DNA from 3 places in the Streptomyces nanhaiensis genome. Region 2 is predicted to be linked to each of the others. Evidence: riboswitches for the same ligand, from Rfam matches in the RefSeq annotation. Region 2 holds a riboswitch; each other region holds the start of a gene.
What was found. A riboswitch is a leader RNA that binds a small molecule or an ion and turns the genes downstream of it on or off. The one in region 2 is predicted to bind cyclic di-AMP.
Positions count from the first base shown of each region.

Region 1: it holds a riboswitch for cyclic di-AMP, as region 2 does, so the genes downstream of both, ACLIYP_RS24230 (M23 family metallopeptidase) here and ACLIYP_RS02385 (M23 family metallopeptidase) in region 2, are expected to answer to the same signal.
Region 3: it holds a riboswitch for cyclic di-AMP, as region 2 does, so the genes downstream of both, ACLIYP_RS14925 (transglycosylase family protein) here and ACLIYP_RS02385 (M23 family metallopeptidase) in region 2, are expected to answer to the same signal.

Region 1 covers NZ_JBKJFM010000141.1:1,183-3,440, reverse strand. Annotated here, with positions in the region: gene ACLIYP_RS24235 (antibiotic biosynthesis monooxygenase) at 1-10, shown strand, start outside; gene ACLIYP_RS24230 (M23 family metallopeptidase) at 188-1,264, opposite strand; cyclic di-AMP (ydaO/yuaA leader) riboswitch at 1,276-1,454, opposite strand; gene ACLIYP_RS24225 (PP2C family protein-serine/threonine phosphatase) at 1,681-2,258, opposite strand, start outside.
Region 2 covers NZ_JBKJFM010000004.1:46,338-48,595, reverse strand. Annotated here, with positions in the region: gene ACLIYP_RS02390 (M16 family metallopeptidase) at 1-939, shown strand, start outside; cyclic di-AMP (ydaO/yuaA leader) riboswitch at 1,147-1,319, shown strand; gene ACLIYP_RS02385 (M23 family metallopeptidase) at 1,333-2,235, shown strand.
Region 3 covers NZ_JBKJFM010000058.1:12,334-14,591, forward strand. Annotated here, with positions in the region: gene ACLIYP_RS14925 (transglycosylase family protein) at 1-1,116, opposite strand, end outside; cyclic di-AMP (ydaO/yuaA leader) riboswitch at 1,121-1,298, opposite strand; gene ACLIYP_RS14930 (dipeptidase) at 1,618-2,258, opposite strand, start outside.

The DNA of each region.
Region 1 (2,258 bases), on a different contig from region 2:
GCGGGCGTGACAGGCCCGGTGGGCACCTTGGGCAGCTTGGGCACCTTGGGCACTGCGGGCGCACGCGGGTGGGAGAGGACCGGCGGCCCTGGTGTCGGGGGGGATGAGCCACCAGGGCCGCCGGGGCGTGGAAACCGGCGTGCGGGGACGCGGGTGCGTGGCCCGCGGGCCGCCGGCCGGACCGCCGTCAGATGGACTGGCCCTTGCTCCGCAGCCAGGTCAGCGGGTCGATCGGGTCGCCGCCGCCGGGACGGACCTCCAGGTGGAGGTGCGCGCCGGTGGAGTTGCCGGTGGAGCCGACGCGGCCGATGACGTCGCCGGTGGTCACCTTGCCGGTGGTGACGGTCATGGAGGACAGGTGGCAGTACCAGATCTCGGTGCCGTCGTCGAGCCTGAGGATGATGCGGTAGCCGTAGGAGCCCGCCCAGCCCGCCTCGACGATCTCGCCGCTGTGCACCGCCTTGACCGGGGTGCCGGTGGGGGCCGCGAAGTCCAGGCCGGTGTGGTTGTTGGCCCACATCGAGCCGGACTGGCCGTAGGTGGAGGTGATCTGGTACGAGGTGAGGGGGAGGGTGTAGCTGGCCGCGAGCTTGGCCAGGCGCTCGGCCTCGGCCTTGCGCGCCGCCTCCTCGGCGGCCTTGCGCTTGCGCTCGGCCTCCTCCGCGGCGGCCTTCTCCGCCTCTTCGGCGGCCTGCTCGGCGGCCTCGTCGGCCGCCTCGTCCGCGGCCTGCTCGGCGGCCTTCTCGAGCGCGGCCTGGGCGGCGCCGGTCTGCTGCTGGTCGGCCTGCTGGAGGATGCGTGCCCGCAGCACCTCGCCGGCGTCCGCCGTCACGACGGTCGTGGTGGCGTCGGAGGTGTCCAGGCCGGCCTGGGTTACGGTGCCGCCGAAGGGGCTGGTGGCCTCCCCCTGCGGGGCGGGGCCGCCGTCGTCACCGCCGGAGACCATGCCACCGACGACGGGGATGCCCTCCGCCACGGCGCCGAGGTCCACGTCCGGCAGGGAGATGGCGACCGGGGACTTGTCCTTGGCGGTGGCTATGCCGCCCGCGCCGACGGCGGCGATCATGCCGACGCCGAGGACCGCTCCGCTGCGGGCCATGCCGTTGCGCTGCTTGGCGACGCGGTGCCGGCCGCGGACCGGGCGGACGGACTCCTCGGTCGGGTTCCACACCGGCCGGTCGCCGTCGCCTTCCGGGCCGAAAGGGGTGAAAGCGGCGGTGTGCGGGTCGTACGAGACCTCGGGGGCCGGGCTGCTGGACGCCACTGGGGCGCTCTCCTTTCCTTCCTTCTCGCCTACCGGGTTAGCTGACGGGTTCGGAGCAGGAAGGTCTCCTACGGATCCATACGGGCATGCCGCATCAATCCGATTCACCCCAATTGGTGGTTCCCCGGTTCCCTGGGCGCGTCCTCGCTGTTGGCGGGGCCGCGCGTACGGGATTCGGCGACGGCGCACGGTGCCGCCCTCTTCGGCGACAGTGACGACCGCGCTGCGTTATCGAACGTTAATAGAGGTGCGCTCCGGATTCCAAGTCCCCTCTTCGGACATGGGGCTTTCTTGACGGAGGACTATCGGGGCATTGGCGGGCCAATTCGGGCGAGTCGACCGCCGGACCGGCGCGTGAGACGCACGCCACACCGCCTGACGTTGCCTCAGATGTTATGCGGAGGGGCGTACGTCGGCTACGGAAGGTCACCGGAGGCCGGAGGCTCCGGGAACCCCGGGGGCTCCGAGGGCTCCGAGGGCTCCGAGGACCCCGAGGGCTCCCGGGACTCCGGGTCGCGCATGACCGCCAGCAGCGCCATGTCGTCGGACCGGTGCCCGCGAGTGTGCGCGTCGACGTCCGCGAGGAGGTGGTCGAGCAGGGGCGCCGGCCCGGCGAAGCGCCGGCCGCGCAGCCCCTCCGCCAGGTCGTAGAAGACGTCCGCCGCGTTCCGCGCCTCCGTCAGGCCGTCGGTGTGGAGCAGCAGCAGGGAGCCGGGCGGGAAGGGGACCGGTCCGGTCCGCCCGCTCACGGAGGCGCCCGCCAGGTCACCCAGTCCCAGCGGCAGCGCGTACGCCCCCGTGTCCGGCTCCAGCAGCCGCACCTCTCCCTCCCCGGTCAGCAGCACCGGCGGGGGATGGCCCCGGTTGACGATCCGCAGGCTCCCCGGTTGCCCGGCCGGGACCTCTGCGAGCACGGCCGTGGCGAACTCCTCCGAGCGGCCCGTTCCCGTCTCGCGCTGCGCGGCCTCCCGGTTCAGGGCGTGCTCGACGCGGT
Region 2 (2,258 bases):
ATCCCGCACGAGCTGGCCAATCCCGCCCGCCGGGCGGCCATCGCGCTGTCGAAGGAGCTGTTCCCGGCCGACTCCCGGCTCTCGCGGCCCCGCCAGGGAGCCGAGGAGACCATCGGGAACATCGACGCCGCGGCGGTGCGCGCCTTCTACGCGGAGCACGTGCGGCCCTCCACGGCCACGGCCGTGGTGGTCGGCGACTTCACCGGGGTGGACCTGGACAAGGCGCTGGCCGAGACCCTCGGGGACTGGAAGGGCGCGGCCGCCGGGCCGCGCCCGGTCCCGCCGATCACCGCGGACGACACCGGCCGGGTGGTCGTCGTGGACCGGCCCGGAGCGGTGCAGACCCAGCTCCTCATCGGCCGGATCGGCCCCGACCGGCACGACCGGGTCTGGCCCGCCCAGGTGCTCGGCACGTACTGCCTGGGCGGCACGCTCACCTCCCGCCTGGACCGGGTGCTGCGCGAGGAGAAGGGCTACACCTACGGCGTGCGGGCCTTCGCCCAGGTGCTGCGCTCCTCGCCCGAGGGCACCGGCGCCTCGATGCTGGCGATCAACGGCTCGGTGGCCACCGATGTGACGGGTCCCGCACTGGAGGACCTGTGGCGCGTGCTGCGCACCCTGGCGGAGGAGGGCCTCACCGACGCCGAGCGCGACACGGCCGTGCAGAACCTGGTGGGGGTGGCCCCGCTGCGTTACGAGACGGCGGCTGCCGTGGCCGGCACCCTCGCCGACCAGGTGGAGCAGCACCTTCCCGACGACTACCAGGCGAAGCTGTACGCGCGTCTGGCCGAGACCGGCACGGTGGAGGCGACGGCGGCGGCCGTGGCCGCTTTCCCCGCGGACCGCCTGGTGACGGTGCTGGTGGGAGACGCGTCACAGATCGCCGACACGGTGCGCGACCTGGGCATCGGAGAGGTGACGGTCGTCACGGACCAGTGATCCCCGGCCGCGCCGCGGCGGCTGTGTGAAGGAAGGCCCTTGGTGGGGTTGCCACACCAAGGGCCTTCCGTATGTCCGGTTTTGGGCTGTTCCGGTGGGCGGCCTGTGTGGTGTGGCCTACAAAAGACACTATTTGCTTGCTCGCTCAAATTTGTCCGTTTAGCGTCGATCCCGCTGGCCGTCAGAAGTGACCGCGACCGCGGCCGACGGCAGTGATCGCCGAGTCCCCCGAGCGGGGGAGCCGGGGACCCACCCTCCCGCCCTTCTGCGCGGGAGCGGTCCTCCTCCGAGGCACCTGGGGTGAATCGGGCCGTGCGCCCGTAGGAGACCTTCCTGCTCCGAACCCGACAGCTAACCCGGTAGGCGAGAAGGAAGGAAAGGAGTACGCCTCCCATGGCGTTCACCCGTGCCACCGCGCAGCTCGCCGAGAAGCTGACCGAGAAGCTCACCGGGCTCACCGAGAGCCTCACCGAGAAGCACCACCTCTCCAGCCGCTCCGTGCGCACCCGCGCCGGTCTGGTCGGAGCCGCCGCCGTCGCCGTCACCGGCGTGGTCGGCGCCGCCGCCACCCCCGCGATCGCCGCTCCGGGCGAGGGCTCGGGAACCTACGCCCTGGGCTTCGTCCAGGCCATGGCCGTCGGCGACACGATCGCCGACGACGTCAGGGCCCAGGCCCAGGCTCAGCAGCGTGTGGCCGACGCCGCCGCGGAGAAGGCCGCCGCGGAGAAGGCGGCAGAGGAGAAGGCCGCGAAGGAGAAGGCCGCGAAGGAGAAGGCCGCGAAGGCCGCCGAGGCGGCCAAGGAGCGCGAGGCCGCCGCGAAGCGCGAGGCCGCCGCGAAGAAGCGCGCGAACGAGCGAGCCGACCGCTCCGCCGAGCGCCGCTCGGCCACCGGCTACGTCGACCCGGTCGCGGGCGTGGACACCACCACCACCTACAAGCAGGCCGGCGCCTCCTGGTCCTCCGGCAAGCACAGCGGCATCGACTTCCCCGCCAACACCGGCACCCCGGTGCGGTCCGTCGGCCCGGGCACCGTGGTGACGGTCGGCTGGGGCGGCGCGTACGGCAACCAGATCGTCATCCGCCACGACGACGGCAAGTACACCCAGTACGCCCACCTGTCCGCCACGAAGGTCTCGGCGGGCCAGAAGGTCGGCGGCGGCCAGCAGATCGGCGCGGTCGGCTCCACCGGCAACAGCACCGGCCCGCACCTGCACTTCGAGGCCCGCAACGGCGCCCACTACGGCTCGGACTTCAACCCGATCACCTATCTGGCCGGCAAGGGCGTCGACGTCTGACGGACCGGGCCCGCAGGGCACCC
Region 3 (2,258 bases), on a different contig from region 2:
CGACAGCGAGGACAGGTGGCCGTACTGGCTGTACCGGCCGTCGTTGTGACGGATGACGACCTGGTTGCCGTAGGCCCCGCCCCAGCCGGCGGAGACCACGGTGCCGCTGGTGACGGCCTTCACCGGGGTGCCGGAGGCGGCGGCGAAGTCCTCACCGGTGTGGCCGTTGGACCAACGGGCGCCGGAGGCCTTGTAGGAGCCGGACGGAGCGGCGTTCACCGGAGCGGTGTAGCCGGTGACCGCACCGCGGTCACTGCGGTCGGCGCGCTCGGCCGACTGCTGCACGGCCTCGGCCTTCTCGGTCTTCTCGGCCTTGGGGGCGGCCTTCGGGGCCGGCTTGGCCTCGGGCTTGGCCTCGGGCTTGGCCGCGGCCTTCTGCTGGGTGGCGGCGCCGCCCAGGGTGAGCTCCTGACCCGGGAAGATCAGGTTCGGGTTGTCGCCGATGACCTGGCGGTTGTCCTCGTAGATGCGCTCCCAGCCGCCCTGGACGCCCTGGGCGTTGGCGATCTTGGAGAGGGTGTCGCCGCCGACGACCTCGTAGGAGGTGCCGGCGCCGGCGCCGTGGTCGTGGCTGTGGCTGTGGCCGTGGGCGCGCTCACCGCGGTCCGCGCGCTGCGGCGCGGCCTGGGTCTTCTGCTGCTTCGGCTCGGCCTCGGCCTTCGGAGCGGCGGCCGGGGCCTGCTCCTTCTGCTCGGTGGGGTTGCTCTGGCCGTCGGGGGAGACGGCCGGGGCGGGACCGCCCTTGGTCAGGCCGGCCTTGACCGAGCACACGGGCCAGGCGCCCGGGCCCTGTCCCGCCAGCACCTTCTCGGCGACGGCGATCTGCTGGTCCTTGGTGGCGAGGTCGGCACGCGGCGCGTACTGGGTACCGCCGAAGGCGGCCCAGGTGCTCTGCGTGAACTGCAGGCCGCCGTAGAAACCGTTGCCGGTGTTGATGCTCCAGTTGCCCGTGCTCTCGCACTGGGCGACCTTGTCCCAGGTCTCGACGGAGGCCGCGTTGGCTCCGCCGGCGGCCATGAGGGGAAGGGCCATGCCGGCGCCGCCCACGGAGATGGCGAGCGACAGGCGGGTGAGACGGCTGTTGCGCATACGACGGTGACGTCCGCGTGCGGACATAGGTGTGCTCCTTCTCCTACGCCTGCGAGGTGAGCTGTCGGGTTCGGGCTGGAGTTGCCCGGCCATGTGTGCCGCGGCGCGTGGCGCGCGGCATGGCTTCACCCCAAGCCGTCCCGTATGAGCCCGGGACGGCGACTTACCTTGGGTCCCCCGCTCCTGTCATCGGGTGGTGTGGATGGTCCAGCCCGCCGCCGTTGACAGGATTCGGCGTTCGACAGCGGGCCGCCGCACATTCGTACGGCACGGCCAGAACGGTAGACACATCGTTTCCGCCGATACAAGCCGATGGGTCACAGGACGCCCGTTTCGAAGGCTTTGATGATCGTCGGATCGTCACCGTCCGCTGCGTTCACTTCCCGAAGAGTGGCGGAACCCGCCTCTGACGCGCTGTCACTTCTCGCCACTGCCAGGGGCGATGACGCAGAAGGCCCTCCACCGGCACGCAGAGCGACGTACCGGGGAGGGCCGGCTCGTGAGTTGAATCACGAGGAGGTCAAGGAGCTATCCGTCGAGCTGTCCGATGGTGGCGATCGACGGGCCGCGCCTGGTCCGCTCGTGGCGGGCGACCGCCTCCGCGTCGCGCAGCACGCGCACCGCGTTCTTCCAGGTGAGCTTCGCGAGGTCGGCCTCGGACCAGCGGCGGTCCAGCAACTCGGCCACCAGATGCGGATATCCGGACACATCGCTCAGATCGGACGGGGTGAAGGCCGTGCCGTCGAAGTCGCCGCCGATGCCGATGTGGTCGATGCCCGCGACCTCGCGCATGTGGTCCAGGTGGTCGGCGACCGTCGCCGCCGTGGCCACCGGGCGCGGGTTGGCCTCCTCGTACGCGCGCTGGACCGCCAGGCCCCTCTCGCTGCCGTCCAGGGGGTGAAGGCCGTGGGCGCGCATGTTCTCGTCGGCGGCCTCGGTCCAGGCGACGGCGGCGGGCAGCACGAACTTCGGCACGAATGTGGCCATCGCCACACCGCCGTTGACCGGAAGCCGCTCCAGCACGTCGTCGGGGACGTTGCGCGGGTGGTCGCACACCGCGCGGGCCGAGGAGTGCGAGAAGACCACCGGCGCCGTCGTCACCCGCAGGGCGTCGCGCATGGTGGCGGGCGCCACATGGGAGAGGTCCACCAGCATCCCCAGCCGGTTCA